DNA from 2 places in the Cupriavidus sp. H19C3 genome. Region 2 is predicted to be linked to the other one. Evidence: predicted binding sites of a transcription regulator. Region 2 holds the regulator's gene; the other holds the start of a gene.

Region 1 (4,627 bases), 1.6 Mb from region 2:
ACCGCACACCGGCACGCCGCGTGCGACTGCGCGAACGCAGGTTGCGGTCGGCCCGATGGATCGCATTGGCATCCTGGATGGTCAGCACCGCGCCGGTGGTACCGGCCTCGCCGACGATCGGAATGCGGTTGACCACCACCATGCGGTCACCGAGCCGATGGATCGCCTCCAGCTCCTGCGTGCCGCTTTGCATCACGCCGTCGAGGTCGAGCCCCGGCGCCAGCGCGGCCAGTTTGCGGCCGGCTGCAGCAGTGGCCGAAGTCCCCAGAAAGCGCTCCATGGCAGGGTTGAAGGACTGGATGCGGCCCTCGACATCGACCGCGGCCACCCCTTCGTTGAGATGCGCGAGGATCGTATTGACGTAGTCGCGCCGGTTCGCCTCGATGCGCCGCAGCCGGGCCGCCTCGATGGCGTCTTCGAGCGCCAGCCGCACCGCATTGCCCGAGTACAGGAACACGCCGACCAGCCCGTAGCGCTCGGCCAGATCGGTCACCATGCCAGGTCCGACGATCACGCGCACGCCCTCTTCCTTGAGCGCGCGCACGCGCGCGGTGGCATCGTCCTCGGTCAGGTAGGTGTAGGTCGGAATCGCCAGCGAGAAGGTCCGCACGAAATCGTCGACCTCGGCAAACGTCGCCGCGTGCGTGACCAGCGCCACGTGCGGCGAAATCCTGCGCGCGGTGGCGAGCGCGCTCATCACGTCGAAACCCGTCACCTTGACCAGCACCACCGGCACATCCACATGCTGGCGCAGGTACGCGCCATTGGAGCCACCGGCCACCACCACGTCCACGCGACCGTCGCGCGCGATGGCGCTCGCCGCGGCGTCGTAGCCCTTGTCGAGGATCCGGAATTCGGCGTGGGCGGTGTACGAGGGAATCAGCTCGGCGAAGGCACGCGTCAGGCGGCTGATACCGACCGCCCAGATGCGGGGCCGCGCGCCGGCGGCGGGCGGGGCCGGTGCAGGCAGGGCATTCGGCAGGGGAAGCGGATGCGAAACAGGCGTCATGGAACGGCTACCGGCGGCGTATATTGATCTGGCCCGAGTTGATCTGGCCCGAGTTGATCTGGCCCGAGTTCATTGGGCCGGGTTGGATCGCGCCGACATGTGTGGCAAGCAGCCGGCATACGGGACCTGCGTCATTGTGCGCGCCCGGCGTTCGCATTTCAACTTTGAAATGCATAAGCTTTCAAAGCTGAAATTCACCGTCCCGGCATACGTGCCACACCGCATGCCCCAATGATAGAAATAACTTTAGATTTAACATATAAGCCTCTGTTTTTATGATACTTACTGGCATGCCAAGAAAATCAGCATCGGTTTCCATCGCCCTTGGCACACCATTTGCGCAATAGCGCACGTTCCTTCCGATCCACTATTGCTGCTTTCGACCCCACCATGACCTTCTCCGCTGCCGAACTCGCCCGCTCCGCCGGTGCCCGCTTCCGTCAGGCCCTGGCCGACGAAAAACCGCTGCAGATCCCCGGCACCATCAACGCCAACCATGCGTTGCTGGCCAAGCGCGCCGGCTATCGGGCGATCTACCTGTCGGGTGGCGGCGTGGCGGCCGGTTCGCTCGGCATGCCTGACCTCGGCATCTCCAACCTTGACGATGTGCTGACCGATATCCGCCGTATCACGGACGTATGCGACCTGCCGCTGCTGGTCGACGTCGATACCGGCTTCGGTTCCTCGGCCTTCAATGTGGCGCGCACCACCCGCTCGCTGATCAAGTTCGGCGCGGCCGCCATGCATATCGAAGACCAGGTCGGGGCCAAGCGTTGCGGCCACCGCCCCAACAAGGAGATCGTGTCGCAGGACGAAATGGTCGACCGCATCAAGGCCGCGGTGGACGCCCGTACCGACCAGAACTTCGTCATCATGGCCCGCACCGACGCGCTGGCCGTGGAAGGCCTCGACTCCGCGCTGGAGCGCGCCGTGGCCTGCGTGGAAGCCGGTGCCGACGCGATTTTCCCGGAAGCCATGACCGATCTGGACATGTACCGCCGCTTTGTCGAGGCGGTGAAGGTACCGGTACTGGCCAACCTGACCGAATTCGGCGCCACCCCGTACTTCACCCGCGAAGAACTCGGCGACATCGGCGTGGCCATGATCCTGTACCCGCTGTCGGCGTTCCGCGCGATGAACAAGGCCGCCGAGAACGTGTACCAGGCCATCCGCCGCGACGGCACGCAGAAGAACGTCGTGGACACCATGCAGACGCGCCAGGAACTGTATGACCGCATCGGCTACGATGCCTACGAACAGAAGCTGGACGCGCTCTTCGCCAAAAACAAGGCGCGCTAAGTCGCCAACGGCACCCCGATCATGCCGACAGGGAAGCGTCAATCCGCAAGCACAACCCAGGAGACCCATATGTCCGAAGCACAACCGCTCGCCACGCCCAAGCCCAAGAAATCCGTCGCGCTGTCTGGCGTGGCTGCCGGCAACACCGCGCTCTGCACGGTCGGCCGCAGCGGCAATGACCTTCACTACCGTGGCTACGACATCCTCGATATCGCCGACACCTGCGAGTTCGAGGAGATCGCCCACCTGCTGGTCCACGGCAAGCTGCCCAACAAGGCCGAGCTGGCCGCCTACAAGGCCAGGCTGAAGGCGCTGCGCGGCCTGCCCGCCAACGTCAAGGCCGCGCTCGAATGGGTGCCCGCGAGCGCCCACCCGATGGACGTCATGCGTACCGGCGTCTCGGTGCTCGGCACCGTGCTGCCCGAGAAGGACGACCACAACACGCCGGGCGCGCGCGACATCGCCGACCGCCTGATGGCCAGCCTCGGCTCGATGCTGCTCTACTGGTATCACTACAGCCACAATGGCCGCCGCATCGAAGTCGAGACCGACGACGACTCCATCGGCGCCCACTTCCTCACGCTGCTGCACGGCAAGACGCCGTCCAAGCTGTGGGAGCGCGCGATGCAGACCTCGCTGATCCTGTACGCGGAGCATGAATTCAACGCCTCCACCTTTGCCGCGCGCGTGGTGGCCGGCACCGGCTCCGACATGTACTCGGCGATCTGCGGCGCGATTGGCGCGCTGCGCGGTCCCAAGCACGGCGGCGCCAACGAGGTGGCCTTCGAAGTGCAGAAGCGCTACGACACGCCCGATGAGGCGGAAGCCGATATCCGCCGCCGTGTGGAGAACAAGGAAGTCGTGATCGGCTTTGGCCACCCGGTGTACACCACCGGTGACCCGCGCAACCAGGTGATCAAGGAAGTCGCGCGCAAGCTGTCGAAGGATGCCGGCGCGATGAAGATGTTCAATATCGCCGAGCGCCTGGAAACGACCATGTGGGACGCCAAGAAGATGTTCCCGAACCTCGACTGGTTCAGCGCCGTCAGCTACCACATGATGGGCGTGCCGACGGCGATGTTCACGCCGCTGTTCGTGATCGCGCGCACCTCCGGCTGGGCCGCGCACATCATCGAGCAACGGATCGACAACAAGATCATCCGTCCGAGCGCCAATTACACGGGCCCGGAAAATCTCAAGTTCGTGCCGATCGAAAAGCGCTGAGCCTGACCGCGGGGGTGCGCAGGCACCCCCGTCTTTCCGCGGACGCCACCCTACCCCACACGCCATGAACACCGCCTACCGCAAGCCGCTGCCGGGCACCACGCTCGATTACTTCGATACGCGCGCCGCGGTCGAGGCCATCGAGCCCGGTGCCTACGACAAGCTGCCCTATACCTCCCGCGTGCTGGCCGAAAACCTCGTCCGCCGCTGCGACCCGGCCACGCTGACCGCCTCGCTCCAGCAGATCATCGGCCGCAAGCGCGATCTCGATTTCCCGTGGTACCCGGCCCGCGTGGTCTGCCACGACATCCTCGGCCAGACCGCACTGGTCGACCTCGCCGGCCTGCGCGATGCGATCGCCGCGCGCGGGGGCGATCCCGCGCTGGTCAATCCCGTGGTGCCGACCCAGCTGATCGTCGACCACTCGCTCGCGGTCGAATGCGGCGGCTTCGATCCCGATGCGTTCGCCAAGAACCGCGCCATCGAGGATCGCCGCAACGAAGACCGCTTCGACTTCATCAACTGGACCAAGAAGTCCTTCCGCAATGTCGACGTGATCCCGCCCGGCAACGGCATCATGCACCAGATCAACCTGGAGAAGATGTCGCCGGTGATCCACGCCGACCATGGCGTGGCCTACCCTGACACCTGCGTCGGCACCGACAGCCACACCCCGCACGTCGATGCGCTCGGCGTCATCGCCATCGGCGTGGGTGGCCTCGAGGCAGAGAACGTCATGCTTGGCCGCGCCTCGTGGATCCGCCTGCCCGATATCGTCGGCGTGGAGCTGAGCGGCCGCCGCCAGCCCGGCATTACCGCCACCGACATCGTGCTGGCCCTGACCGAATTCCTGCGCAAGGAAAAGGTCGTCGGCGCGTACCTGGAATTCCGCGGCGAAGGCGCTGCGACGCTGACCCTCGGCGACCGCGCCACCATCTCCAACATGGCCCCCGAATACGGCGCCACCGCGGCGATGTTCTTTATCGACGACCAGACCCTCGACTACCTGCGCCTGACCGGCCGCAGCGACGAACAGGTGCGCCTGGTCGAGACTTATGCCAGGGCCGCCGGCCTGTGGGCCGACAGTCTGGCGCA
Region 2 (4,627 bases):
CGCTCTTGCCCAGGCCGGACTCGCCCATGATCAGCACGCCCATGCCGAGGATGTCGAGAAACACACCGTGCATGGTCACGCGCGGCGCCGAGATGCGCGACAGATACAGGCGCAGGTGGTCGATGACCGCCGCCGACGACACCGGCGTGGTGAACAACGGCGTGGACGAGCGCGTGCAGCGCAACTCGAGGTCGGGCGGAGGCTCCATGCCATCGGCCACCACCAGGAACGGCGGCTCCAACAGGATCAGTTCGCCCATCTGGCGTTTGCGCGGCTCGTCGTCGAGGCGCTGGTAATACATGATCTCGGGCTTGCCGAGCACCTGGATCCGGTTCGGGTGGATCAGGTTCAAATGGCCCACGAGGTCCGCCGCGGAAGTGGCTTCGCGCGCGAATTCGACGTCGAACGCGCGGTCGGCGCCTTCCAGGCCGGCGACCCACGAGAGTTTGATGTCGGCTGCGTTATCGTCGAAGATCGACTGCGAGGTGACGCCGGTGAGTTCCATGCGCTTGCGATGTGGGGGACTGGTCAGACTTGCCGGTGGCCGGGGCCTTGCCGGCGGCTTGCGGGTGCTTGGGTTACGGGTGCCACTCCGTCAGCAGATGATGCACGGCCTCGGGTGTCGGCAACGTGGCGAGGCCCTCGCGCATTTCGCGGTCCGACAGCAGTTGCGCGATTTCCGACAGGATTTCCAGATGCTGCTGCGTCGCCTGCTCGGGCACCAGCAGAAAAATCAGCAGCGAGACGGGCTTGCCGTCGGGCGATTCAAACGGGATCGGCTCGGCCAGTCGCATAAAGCCCGCCAGCGGCTGCTTGAGACCCTTGATGCGGCCATGCGGAATGGCCACGCCGGCGCCGAGACCGGTGGAACCGAGCGACTCGCGCGCAAACAGGTTGTCGGTGACGGTTGCCCGCGCCACCCCATGATTGTTCTCGAACAGCAGCCCGGCTTGCTCGAACACGCGCTTCTTGCTGGTGACGCTGACGTCGAGGGATATGTTGCCGGGTGGCAGCAATTTGGCCAAACGATTCATGGGCGATGCGCGGATAGATGCAAAGAATGCCAGGACGGTGGGGCGGGGCCGGAACGCTGGGCCGCTGCCCGCAGGCGTGTGACAGATCGGTTGTACTGGTTCTACGAAATCCAGGGGACACCCGCATTGGAGCGTCCGGCCATTATAGAGCAGCGCCGCCTGGCGCTTGTGCACCGCAATGAGACGCGGCGCGGCGCGCCCCGATCCTGATGGCCCCATCATGAGCCGTCAGCGGTGCGCATGTCTCCTACGCGTGATGTATGGCGCAGCATACACCGTGACGACCGTGTTGCGAAAGTCCGTGGTCGCCCTGCCACGCCCGGCCCGGCTTGCCCGCTTCCGCAGCGCGCGGCCATCAAAAAAGCCGCGCTTCCGGCGCGGCTTTATCCACTTCTTTTCAACCCCGGGCGACCGGTTGCCGGTCGCCTTCAATGGCTTTATTGCTGCTGCATCTGCGATGCCGCCATCTGGTACTTGAGGGCTTCGCGGTCGTGACCTTGCACGCGGTCCTTGTAACGGATCACCTGGCGGTCGAGCTTGTCGACCAGACAGTCGATCGCCGCGTAGAGGTCTTCATGATGCGCTTCGACAAAGATGTCCTTGCCCTTCAGATGCAGATTGATTTCCGCATACTGCCGGCGTTCCTTTTCCTTATGGTTGTCCACCGATAGCAGCACGCTTACGCCAATGACCTGATCGAAATGCCTGACGATACGCTCCAGTTTCGTTTCCACGTACTCACGCAGAGGCGGCGTGATGTCCAGGTGGTGTCCACTGATCTTGAAGTTCATAGCGCTTCTCCTTCTGAAAGAGCTGCACCAAGGCAGGTGACGCAGCTCGGCTACAAAGACTTGCGGAGATTCACTGCTGGGATCTTGAGGGCTTCCCGGTATTTGGCGACGGTACGACGCGCGACAACGAAGCCCTGCTCGCCCAACAGTTCGGCGATGCGGCTGTCGGAAAGGGGATTCTTGGGGTCTTCGGCTCCTATCAGTTGCTTGATCAGCGCGCGGATTGCCGTGGATGAGGCGGCGCCACCGGTTTCGGTGGACACATGGCTTCCAAAGAAGTACTTCAGTTCGAAGGTCCCCATTGGCGTGGCCATATATTTGTTGGTGGTCACACGGGAAATGGTGGACTCATGTAAACCGAGTGTATCGGCTATCTCCCTCAAAACCAAGGGGCGCATCGCGATTTCCCCGTGGGTGAAGAAGTTCTTCTGCCGCTCCACGATGGCCTGCGCCACGCGCAGGATCGTGTCGAAGCGCTGCTGGATGTTCTTGATGAGCCACCGCGCTTCCTGCAGCTTTTGCTGCAGGCCGGCGGTGCCCGATTCGCCCTTGGCGCCGCGCAGGATCTGCGCGTACATATCGTTGATGCGTAACCGGGGCATCACATCGGGATTGAGCTGCGCGATCCAGCCGGTACCGCTCTTACGCACGAAGACGTCCGGCACCACGAAGTCGGCTTCGGGCCGGCTGTAGGCGTGGCCGGGGTAGGGTGCCAGCGAGCGGATCAGTTCGTGCGCCGCCTTCAGGGCTGCCTCGTCGACCTGCAGCGCCTTCTTCAGGCGCGTGTAGTCGCGTACGGCCAGCAGCTCCAGATGGTGGTTGACGATGGTCAGCGCCAGCTCGCGTTGCGGATGCTGGAGCCGGCGCAATTGCAGCGTGAGGCATTCGGCGGCATTGCGCGCGCCCACGCCGGGCGGGTCGAAGCTCTGCAGCAGCGTGAGCATCGCCTGGACTTCCTCGATTTCGAATTCGAGCTCTTCCGGCAGTTCCGTGCAGATTTCCTCGAGCGAGGCGCTCAGGTAGCCGTCGTCGTCGAGCGATTCGATCAGAAAGACCGCCAGGCCCTTGTCGCGCACCGAGATCTTGAGCGGCGTCAGCTGCTCCATCAGGTACTCACGCAGCGTCGGCTCGGCGTCGCGCAGCTGCATCGGCGTCTTTTCGTCTTCGTCGCCCTGCGGACGGCGCGCAAAGTCGTCGAGACTCCAGTCGTTGCCGTAATCCTCGCCGCCGCTATCGCCAAAACCCTCGTCGTCGCCGGACGCGGCGCCTTCGGCGCGATCCTCGCCGCTGCCTTGCGGCTCGGCGGGCGTCGGGGCCGGCGCGCTCTGCACATTGACGGAGCCATCGGCGGCCACGCGCAGCGGGCTCTCGATCCAGTCGTTTTCGCGTTCGAGCAGCGGATTTTCGGTCAGGGCCTGTTCGACTTCCTGTTGCAGTTCCAGCGTGGAAAGCTGCAGCAGCCGGATCGACTGCTGCAGTTGGGGAGTCAAGGCAAGGTGCTGAGAGAGACGAAGCTGAAGCGACGGTTTCATGCGACCTATTCTATGCGCATCTCTCCGTCGATGGAACGGAAATTGCTATCGCCTATCGCTTCAGTTTGGTGATCGTGTTCGGCCGCGGCAGCCGGGTCGCCCGCATTGCCGCGGCAGCGACGTCACATGCGGAAATTCTCGCCCAGGTAGACGCGCCGCACGGACTCGTTGGCGATGATGTCCTCGGGCTGCCCGGCCGCCAGCACGGTGCCCTCGCTGATGATGTAGGCGTGATCGCAGATGCCGAGCGTCTCGCGCACGTTATGGTCGGTAATCAGCACGCCGATGTTGCGGGCCTTGAGGAAGCTGACGATGCGCTGGATTTCACCGACCGCGATCGGGTCCACGCCGGCAAATGGCTCGTCGAGCAGGATGAAGCGCGGCGACGACGCCAGCGCCCGGGCGATTTCCACCCGGCGCCGCTCGCCGCCGGACAGCGACAGGGCCGGATTGTTGCGCAGGTGGGCGATCTGCAGGTCGTCCAGCAGCGTCTCCAGGCGCTTGTTCATCTCGTCCTTCTTGAGCGGCTTGCCGTTCTCGGTCTGCAGCTCCAGCACCGCGCGGATATTTTCCTCGACGTTCAGCTTGCGGAACACCGAGGCTTCCTGCGGCAGGTAGGACAGGCCCATGCGCGCGCGCTCGTGGATCGGCAGGCCGCTGATATGGTCCCCGTCGAGCACGATATCGCCTTCGTCGAGCGCCACCAGGCCGACGATCATGTAGAACGACGTGGTCTTGCCGGCGCCGTTGGGGCCCAGCAGGCCCACCACCTCGCCGCTCTTGACGTCGAGCGACACGTCCTTGACCACGGTGCGCGACCCGTAGCGCTTCTTCAGGTGGCGCACGACCAGCGTGCTGCCGTTGGTGGCGGTGGCGGAGGAAGTCGGCGTGGCGAGCGTGGCGGTATCGTTCATGACTGCGAGGGAGCGGCGCGGACGCCGGTGTTCAGGGCTTGCCCGGCGCGGGCGCCGGCTTCAGGTCGAGAGGGGCGGCCGGTGCGCTGGCCTGGTCCGCGCGCGGCGACAGCACGGCGCGCACACGGCCCGACGGGCTGCCGGCCGAGGTGTTCTCGCCACCGCCGGCGGCCGTGTAGAACTCGTTGCGGCTGTCGTAGGTAATCAGCGCGCCACGGATTTCGTCGATGATCTTGGCGCCGGCCACGCGCGCCGCGCGCGCATGGCCGATCAGGCGCGACAGCTCCTGCTTGCCGTCGTATTCGATGCGGTCGCCCCAGCCGTCGATATATTCGTCCACGCCGTCGCGCTTCTGG

What was found. The regulator sigma-54, encoded in region 2, starts transcription at its own class of promoters, with help from an activator protein. The targets are predictions, from matches to a motif close to TGGCANGNAANCTGCTTT.
Region 1: the regulator sigma-54 is predicted to act here: its motif matches at 1,112-1,129, upstream of prpB (methylisocitrate lyase).

Annotation. Positions count from the first base shown of each region.
Region 1 is NZ_CP184985.1:710,871-715,497, reverse strand. It holds gene prpR (propionate catabolism operon regulatory protein PrpR) at 1-1,009, opposite strand, end outside; gene prpB (methylisocitrate lyase) at 1,400-2,308, shown strand; gene prpC (bifunctional 2-methylcitrate synthase/citrate synthase) at 2,378-3,532, shown strand; gene acnD (Fe/S-dependent 2-methylisocitrate dehydratase AcnD) at 3,597-4,627, shown strand, end outside.
Region 2 is NZ_CP184985.1:2,335,787-2,340,413, reverse strand. It holds gene hprK (HPr kinase/phosphorylase) at 1-505, opposite strand, end outside; gene DFLDMN_RS10825 (PTS sugar transporter subunit IIA) at 579-1,034, opposite strand; gene hpf (HPF/RaiA family ribosome-associated protein) at 1,472-1,825, opposite strand; gene DFLDMN_RS10815 (RNA polymerase factor sigma-54) at 1,876-3,357, opposite strand; gene lptB (LPS export ABC transporter ATP-binding protein) at 3,480-4,271, opposite strand; gene lptA (lipopolysaccharide transport periplasmic protein LptA) at 4,303-4,627, opposite strand, start outside.